One region of the Streptomyces liliifuscus genome, then DNA from elsewhere that is predicted to be linked to it. Evidence: riboswitches for the same ligand, from Rfam matches in the RefSeq annotation. Region 1 holds a riboswitch; the other holds the start of a gene.
What was found. Region 1 has a riboswitch for cobalamin ahead of JEQ17_RS39400 (ABC transporter substrate-binding protein). Riboswitches for the same ligand answer to the same signal wherever they lie in the genome.
Positions count from the first base shown of each region.

Region 2: linked by a shared signal. The riboswitch ahead of JEQ17_RS32385 (prenyltransferase/squalene oxidase repeat-containing protein) and the one ahead of JEQ17_RS39400 (ABC transporter substrate-binding protein) in region 1 are both predicted to bind cobalamin.

Region 1 is NZ_CP066831.1:9,116,659-9,120,445, reverse strand. Features, by position in the region: gene JEQ17_RS39410 (ABC transporter ATP-binding protein) at 1-526, opposite strand, end outside; gene JEQ17_RS39405 (FecCD family ABC transporter permease) at 526-1,539, opposite strand; gene JEQ17_RS39400 (ABC transporter substrate-binding protein) at 1,536-2,561, opposite strand; cobalamin riboswitch at 2,629-2,815, opposite strand; gene JEQ17_RS39395 (TIGR03767 family metallophosphoesterase) at 3,047-3,787, shown strand, end outside.
Region 2 is NZ_CP066831.1:7,516,838-7,520,624, forward strand. Features, by position in the region: gene JEQ17_RS32380 (SCO2322 family protein) at 1-561, opposite strand, end outside; gene JEQ17_RS32385 (prenyltransferase/squalene oxidase repeat-containing protein) at 558-1,835, opposite strand; cobalamin riboswitch at 1,985-2,114, opposite strand; partial or broken gene JEQ17_RS32390 (phosphotransferase) at 2,171-2,464, shown strand; gene JEQ17_RS32395 (MBL fold metallo-hydrolase) at 2,527-3,552, opposite strand; gene JEQ17_RS32400 (aldehyde dehydrogenase) at 3,775-3,787, shown strand, end outside.

The sequences.
Region 1 (3,787 bases):
GCGCGTCACGTACGGCCCGCTCGTCCGCCTCGGACGCGGGGGTCCAGGCGCGGCGATGGGGTGTACGGCCGAGCCGTACGACGTCCAGGACGCTCAACTCGACCTGGGTGTCCGCCTGTTGCTCGACCACGGCGACACGGCGGGCGATGTCGCGGCGGCCCAGTTCGGCGAGGGGGCTGCCGTCGAGGGTGACGACACCGGAGGCGGGGGCGAGGACGCCGGCCAGCAGGCGCAGCAGGGTGGACTTGCCGGAGCCGTTGGGGCCCAGCAGTCCGACGGTGGTGCCGGGGGCCGGGGTGATGCTGACGCCGTCGAGGATGACACGACCGTCGGCGGTGCGCGTGACGCGGTGGGCACGGAGCCCTTCTCCGGGTGCCGCCTGCGCGTGCCCGGCCCTTTGTGCGGCCTGCGCGGGGCCGACCCCGTGTGCGGCCTGCGTGTGCGCGGTTCCTTGTGCCGCCCGCGCGGACTCGGTTCCCGGTGCCGCCCGCGTGCGCTCGGTGTTCTTGATGTCCTCCGTCGTCATCACGCCCTCCGCGTCCGGTACAGCACCAGCACGAACACCGGTACGCCGATCAGTGAGGTCACCACGCCGACCGGTACCTCCTGGGGATCGAGGACGGTACGGGCCAGGGTGTCCACCCACACCAGGAACACCGCTCCGGCGAGGGCCGTGACCGGCAGCAGCCGGGCGTGCCCGGACCCCACCAACGCCCTTGCCGCATGCGGCAGTACGAGACCGACGAAGCCGATCGCACCCGCCGAACTGACGAGCGCGGCGGTCAGCAACGCCGTGGCGCACAGCAGCACCAGTCGCGTACGGGCCACCGATACCCCGAGGGTCGCGGCGGCGTCCTGGCCGAAGGCGAACGCGTCGAGCGTCCGCGCGCACCCGAGGCACACCAGCAGCGTCACCGCGAGCACCGCGAAGCACACCCAGACGTCGGTCCAGCCGACCCCGCTCAGCGAACCGAGGAGCCAGAACAGCACCCCGCGGGTGGTCTCGGCGTCGGCTGCGGTCATCACGACGAAGGAGGTGAGCGCCGAGAAGAGCTGCATCGCGGCGACCCCGCTCAGCACCACACGGTCCGTCGCGCCGCCCAGTGTGTGGCTGAGCAGCAGCACGAGCCCGAACGACAGTACCGCGCCGAGGAACGCGCCCGCGGAGACCGAGACCAGGCCCCCGCCGACGCCGAGGACGACCACGATCACGGCGCCCGTCGAGGCGCCCGAGGACACGCCGAGGACGAACGGGTCGGCGAGCGGGTTGCGCAGCAGGGACTGCATCACCGCGCCGCACACGGCGAGTCCGGCCCCGCACACGGCCGCCAGGAGCGTGCGCGGCAGGCGCAGCTCCCAGACGATCCCCTCCCGGATCGGGGTCAACTCCGAGCTGCCCCAGCCGAGATGGGACGCGACCACGGACCAGACGTCACCGACCCGGATGTCCGCGGGACCGATGGTGATCGCGACGGCGACGGACACGAGGAGCAGGCCGACGCCCGCGGCGATGAGCAGTCCCAGGCGCGGCCGTGTCACCCGGCGAGCCCGAACTCCCGCAGGGCGGAGGCGACTTGCTCGACGCCCTCGACCGTGCGGATGGTCGGGTTCATCGCCTGCCCACTGAGCAGGACGTACCGCTTCTTCTTGACTGCGGTCATGTTCTTGGTGACCGGGTCGGACTCCAGGAACTCGATCTTCTTCTTCGCGGACTCGGCGGTCTGCGACTTGCGGGTCAGGTCGCCGATGACGAGCACGTCGGGGTCACGGTCGGCGACGGTCTCCCAGTTGATCTGGGGCCACTCCTCGTGCGTGTCGTCGAAGACGTTCTTCGCGCCGAGGGCCCGGGTGATGACGCCGGGCGCGCCGCAACAGCCCGCCATGTAGGGCGAGTCGGAGTTGGCGAACCAGTACAGGAGAGTGACGTCGGAGGCGTCCATCCCCGAAGTGGCCTTCCTCGTCCGCTCCTTGAGGTCGGCGACGAGCTGCTCGCCCCGCTTCTCGACGCCGAACACCTCGGCCAGGTCGCGCACTTCGCCGTGGATGGCGTCGATACCGAGGGCCTTCGTCCGCGCGCCGTCGCCACCCGAGTCGTTGTCCTTGCCGACGCAGTCGGAGGGCGAGACATAGGCGGGCACGCCGAGCTTCTCGAACTGGTCCCGGGTGGCCACGCCTCCCTTGCCGAGCGTCGAGACGAACGAGGCTGCGACGAAGTCGGGGTCGGCGTCCAGGACCCGTTCGAAGGAGGGGTTGTTGTCGGCTATCCGCTCCACCTTCGCGTTCGCCTTCTCCAGGCCCTTCATCACCGGGTCGGTCCAGGTGGCGGTGCCGGCCATGCGGTCGGCGAGGCCGAGCGACAGCATGATCTCGGTGGTGCCCTGGTTGAGGGACACGGCCCGCTCGGGCGGAGACTCGACGCGTACGGTCTCGCCGCAGTTGTCGAGGGTGACGGCGGCCCCGGTGTCCGTGTCGGACGACGAGTCCCCCGAACCGCAGCCGGTCAGCAGGAGAGCCCCGGACAGGACGAGGGCAGCGGGACGGGCAAGACGTGCGACGGGCACGGAAGTTCCTCAGGCGTCGAGGGCTCGAACGCGGAGCCCGGTCGTACGGTGCTCCCCCGTCGGCGCGTGACCGCGGAGGCCGCCAGCAGGTCTTCGGACTCGGGGTCACCCGGACGAGGCGCCTTCCCGGACCGTCATTCCGGTCCAGTGGCCGATGCCACGCCCGTCACCCTCACCGCTGCGCGTCAGCTCCGGATTCCCACCGGATTCCCTGACCCACGTACATGGGTTCGACTGGCCTCGGCAAGCTATCACGGCGGGTCTCGCGGATCGACGGACGGACCGGCGGACAGACCAATGGACGGATCGGCGGACGGATCACCGGCAGACCGGCGGACAGACCGGCAGGGCGGGCCCCAGTAGCCGCTCCACCTGTTCCGGCGGTGTTCACGGCCACGCCACACCCCTGCCCACAGCCCTGCCCCCGCGGCCTGAATGAGTGGTTCCGCTAGCTGAGTCTCTCGGAGGCACCGGAGGGCCGCCCCATGACCGGGACCGAAATGGCGGGGACCGCATCCACTCCCCCGCCCTCGTCCACACCCGCTTCCCAGCCCCCGTCCCCGTCCCCGCCCGCATCCTCGATCAACCGTCGTCGCTTTCTGCTCGCGTCCGGTGCCGTCGCGGCGGGAGCGACCGGAGGAGCGGCGGCCGTCTTCCCACGGCAGCGCCCGGCCCCCTCCGTGCGGCCCGCGTCGGAGAGCGCGGCCCCGCGGCCTGCCCCCGCCGCCCGACGGCCGACGCCGCGACGCGCGGCCCCGTACGCAACGACCACCCTGGAGACGACGGCCCGCCTCGGCGGCCACGCGCACGCCGACACCTACCGACGGCTCGTCCCGGGCCCAGGCTGGCCCGTGGTCGTACGCGGAGATCTCGCGACTGCCGCCGTCGGCCGCCAGGACCGGCGCACACCGCTCGCGTGCTTCGTGCAGTTCACCGACCTGCACCTCACCGACGTGCAGAACCCGCTGCGCACCGAGTTCCTGCGGTCGCGCAGGCCTGCCGCGTGGCGGGCCCAGGAGGCGCTGACGGTGGCGGGGGCGGTGGCGCTCGTGGAGCAGGTGAACGCGCTCGGCGGGGGCCCGTACACCGGCCTCGCGCCCGCGTTCGTGATGACGACGGGCGACAACATCGACAACAACTCCGCGATCGAACTGGAGTGGTTCCTCACGCTGATGAGCGGCGGCAGGATCACTCCCAACACCGGGGATCCGACGGCGTACGAGGGC
Region 2 (3,787 bases), 1.6 Mb from region 1:
CGCGCCGGGTGAGGTCGAAGCCGTCGGGCGGTCGCCCGAGACCGGTTCGCCGCAGCCCGTGCTCGGGTAGCCCGCGATGGCGCAGAGCAGGGCGTTGGTGTCGTAGCGGAGGGGCTTGGCGACGGCGGCGAGGGCGTCCGCGGTCGTGGCGTCCTCGTCGATGCGGGCGCAGGCCGTGCGGGGGCCGGGCGGGGTCGAGCCGGCCGGGGCGTCCGCGGCCGTGCCGAAGTCGAGGACCAGGCCGACCCGCTTGGACCCCTCCCGCGCGGGCGTCTTCGCGCAGATCGTCGCGAAGTCGGCCGCCCCGCGCGGCTTCGCCGAGTCCTTGGAGTCCTCGCTCACCGAGAAACGGAACCCCTGGACATCACCGTCCGAGGGCCGCGCGGTCGACGGCCCCTGGGTCGCGTACACCCACGTATCGGCTGTATCGGCCGTACCGGCGGTGGAGTTCCGGTCCCAGAAGGACCAGTAGCGGTAGCCGACCGCCTGGGCCTGCCCCGCCGTGCCGAGGACGGCGAGCAGGAGACACAGGACCGGCAGAACCAGGCGGCGGCAGGTCACGGCTGCTGCTTCTTGTTACGGCCGCTGAGGAGGAAACCGATGCCGATACCGCCGACCAGGCCGACCCCGATGATCCACCAGAGGCTGACCCCGCCGTCGTCCTCGTCCGAGGCGGTGTCCTTCTCGTCCTTGTCGTCCTTGCCGTCGACCGGGGCGGTGGAGGCGTCGGTGGACGCCGCCGCGGGGCCGGTCGCGCCGAGCTGCTTCACGAGGTCGGCGCCGCCGAAGGCACGCGGGTCCGTGCCGGTGGCGTTCGCCGCGAAGATCAGCTGCGCGTACGCCGCCGGGCCGCTCTTCGCCGCCCAGGTACCGGAGTTCTTCTCCAGCCAGGCCAGCGGCTTCTCGGTGTCGGCCGTGCGGCCGGCGGCGGCGAGCGCGACGACCGTGTCGGCGGTGTTGCCGTAGTCGGGCTGGTCCTCGGCGCCGGGGAGCGAGGACTTCAGGTAGCCGTTCTTGGCGACCGCGCCCGCGAGGTACAGGGCGCCGTTGGCCGCCGCGTCCTCGATCGTGAGGGAGTCGCCGCCCTCGCACCGGGACGCCTTCGGAGAGGCCTTGTCGGCGCCGTCCTGGTCGGGATCGGTGTCGAGGCCCTCGCCGAGCGCACCCAGCACCCCGGCCGCCGTGGCGTCCGCGTTCGCCGCGAGCTTGCCCTTCTTGTCCGGCTGGAAGGCGAAGGCGCCGCCGCCGTTCTCGTCGCAGGGGACGGAGAGCCCGAGCAGGGCGTCGTACGGCGTCCGGTCGTCCTTCGAGGGCAGGTCCTTCGGGTCGGTGTCCCCGGCGTCGAGCGCCCCGATCACGACGGACGTCGAGTTGGTGTCGCTGGGCGTGCCGGGGAAGTAGCCCCAGCCGCCGTCCTTGTTCTGTACGGACTTCAGCCACTTCACGGCCGCGCCGGTCACGGCGTCGCTCGCGTCGAGAGCCTCCAGGGCCTGCAGTGCGGCGGCTGTGCTGTTCGTGTCGACCTTGGTCTTGGCGTCGCACTTCGTGCTCGGGTCGGGGCGGTAGGCCGCGAAGGCCCCGCTCTCGCACTGCTGGCCGGTGAGCCAGTCGACGGCCTGCTTCGTGGGCTTCACCCCCACGGTGTCCTGGGCGAGCAGCGCGAGCGACTGCCGCCAGACACCGTCGTAGGTGGGGTCGGTGCTGCCGTACAGGGCGGAGGGGAACGCCTGGGAGGGGGTCGCGCCGGGCGACTCGTCGGCGAGGGCGGCGGGCGCGAACGCCGTACCGATCACGGCGGTGGCGGCCAGTACCGCTGCGCTGCGGCGGACAAACATGATCGGTGGTGCCTTTCCCTGTCAAGGAGCCAGGCAGCCCAGAACCCGGGCGGCTCGGCTCCGTATGCCTCGACGGTGCCGGTCACCGGCGGACCCGGTGACGCGAGCCGGTCACTTCCGTACGAGGCAATCCGGCTCGCCACCCCGATCGGCTGATCGACTGATCGGCCGGTCGACCGGGTGGCACACGGTTGCGGGTCAGCGCCGGATTTGCACCGGCTTCCCCCCGTACGACTGTGATGACGACCCGCTCACTGTACCGGCCCGTAGCAAGACCCTGAGGGCCGCCTGTGGAGCTGCCTGTGAGGCCGGACGGCTCCGGGTGGCTTCTGCCCATGGGGATACCCGCGGGGGCCGGGCGATTGCTCGGATCGGGACGTACGGCGGATGTCTACGCGCTCGACGGCCACGACGGCCACGACGATCACGATGGCCAGGGTGGCCTCGACGATTGCGACGGCCTCGGCGATGGTCCCGGCGGCGGGGCGTGGGTGCTGCGCCGGTACCGGGACGGCTACGGGGACGCGCAGGCCGAGGCGGCCGTCATGGAGTACGTACGAGGTCACGGCTATCCCGTGCCGCGCGTGCGGGCGGCGGACGCGCGCACCGACCTCGTGATGGAGCGGCTGTAGTCACCAGGACCGACCACTCCGAGTCCCCGGACATGCCATGGCGTCCGGGGAGGGCGGGTTCAAACGGCCACGTACGTCACCGGATCGCTGCCCGGTACCGCTTCCGCGTGGCCCAGTTTCACCAGGCGGCGCAGGTGGGCCTCCGCCTCCGAGACGGCGATGTTCCTCGATCCGTAGGGGATGTCGTCCCACGGGCGGTTCCACTCCATGCGGACGGCGAGCTGCCAGGAGGTGAGCGGGGTGACGAGGAGGGAGCGGAGGTCGGTGAGGCGGGACTCGTGGTGGTCCAGCAACTCCCTTACGCGGGAGGGGGCGTCGGTGAAGGCGTGCAGGTGGGCCGGGAGGACCTCGGCCGGTTCGAGGCGGCCGATCCGTTCCAGTGAGTCGAGGTAGTCGCCGAGCGGGTCGGCGACGGTCTCGTCGTCCGGGTCCTCGTACAGGCCGATGTGCGGGGTGATCCTCGGCAGGAGGTGGTCGCCGGAGAACAGGCGTCCGTGGCCCGGGAGTTGGGCCGGATGGGCCTCCTCCAGGTGGAGGCAGACATGGCCGGGGGTGTGGCCCGGCGTCCAGATCGCGCGCAGGCGGCGGCCGGCGAGGTCGAGGAGCTCGCCGGGGACGATCTCGCGGTCGGGGAGCGCGGGGGAGGCGCCGGGGAACATACGGGAACGGGCCGTGCGCATCGGCGCCACGTGCTCCTCGGGAGCGCCCGAGGCGGTCAACTTGTCGGCCATGTACGTGAACCAGCGCCCGGGCCTGGTCCCGCGCGTCCGCCGTACGATCGAGATGTCGGCGGCGTGCATCGAGATCCAGGCGCCGGACGCCTCCCGTACCTTGCCCGACAGGCCGTGGTGGTCCGGGTGGTGATGGGTGATCACCACTCCGTGGATCTCCGCGACGGACGTCCCGCACGCCAGGAGCCCCTCGGCGAGTGCGTCCCAGGACGCCGGATCGTCCCAGCCCGTGTCGATCAGCACCGGCCCGCGGTCGGTGTCCACGACGTACACGAGTGTCGTTCCGAGTGGATTGTCCGGGATGGGAACCTCGACGGACCGTACGCCGCCGCCGTGATCGGTCACCTGTGCCATGGGTTCCCCTGTCGCCGACTCCCGGCCACTATAACTAGAACCAGTTCCAATGGGAGCCCAAGTCACTCATCGGGTCGGCGCGACGGATCGCGGGCGCGGTGAAGTGATGTGAGGTCCGTGGACTCCTCCAACTAGAACTGGTATCAGTTCCAGTGTCGTCATGTCTGATGAACCGTCAGTCTGATGCACCGTCAGAAATGTCCTGCGGAGAGGCAGTCGGCCATGACCGAGCTCG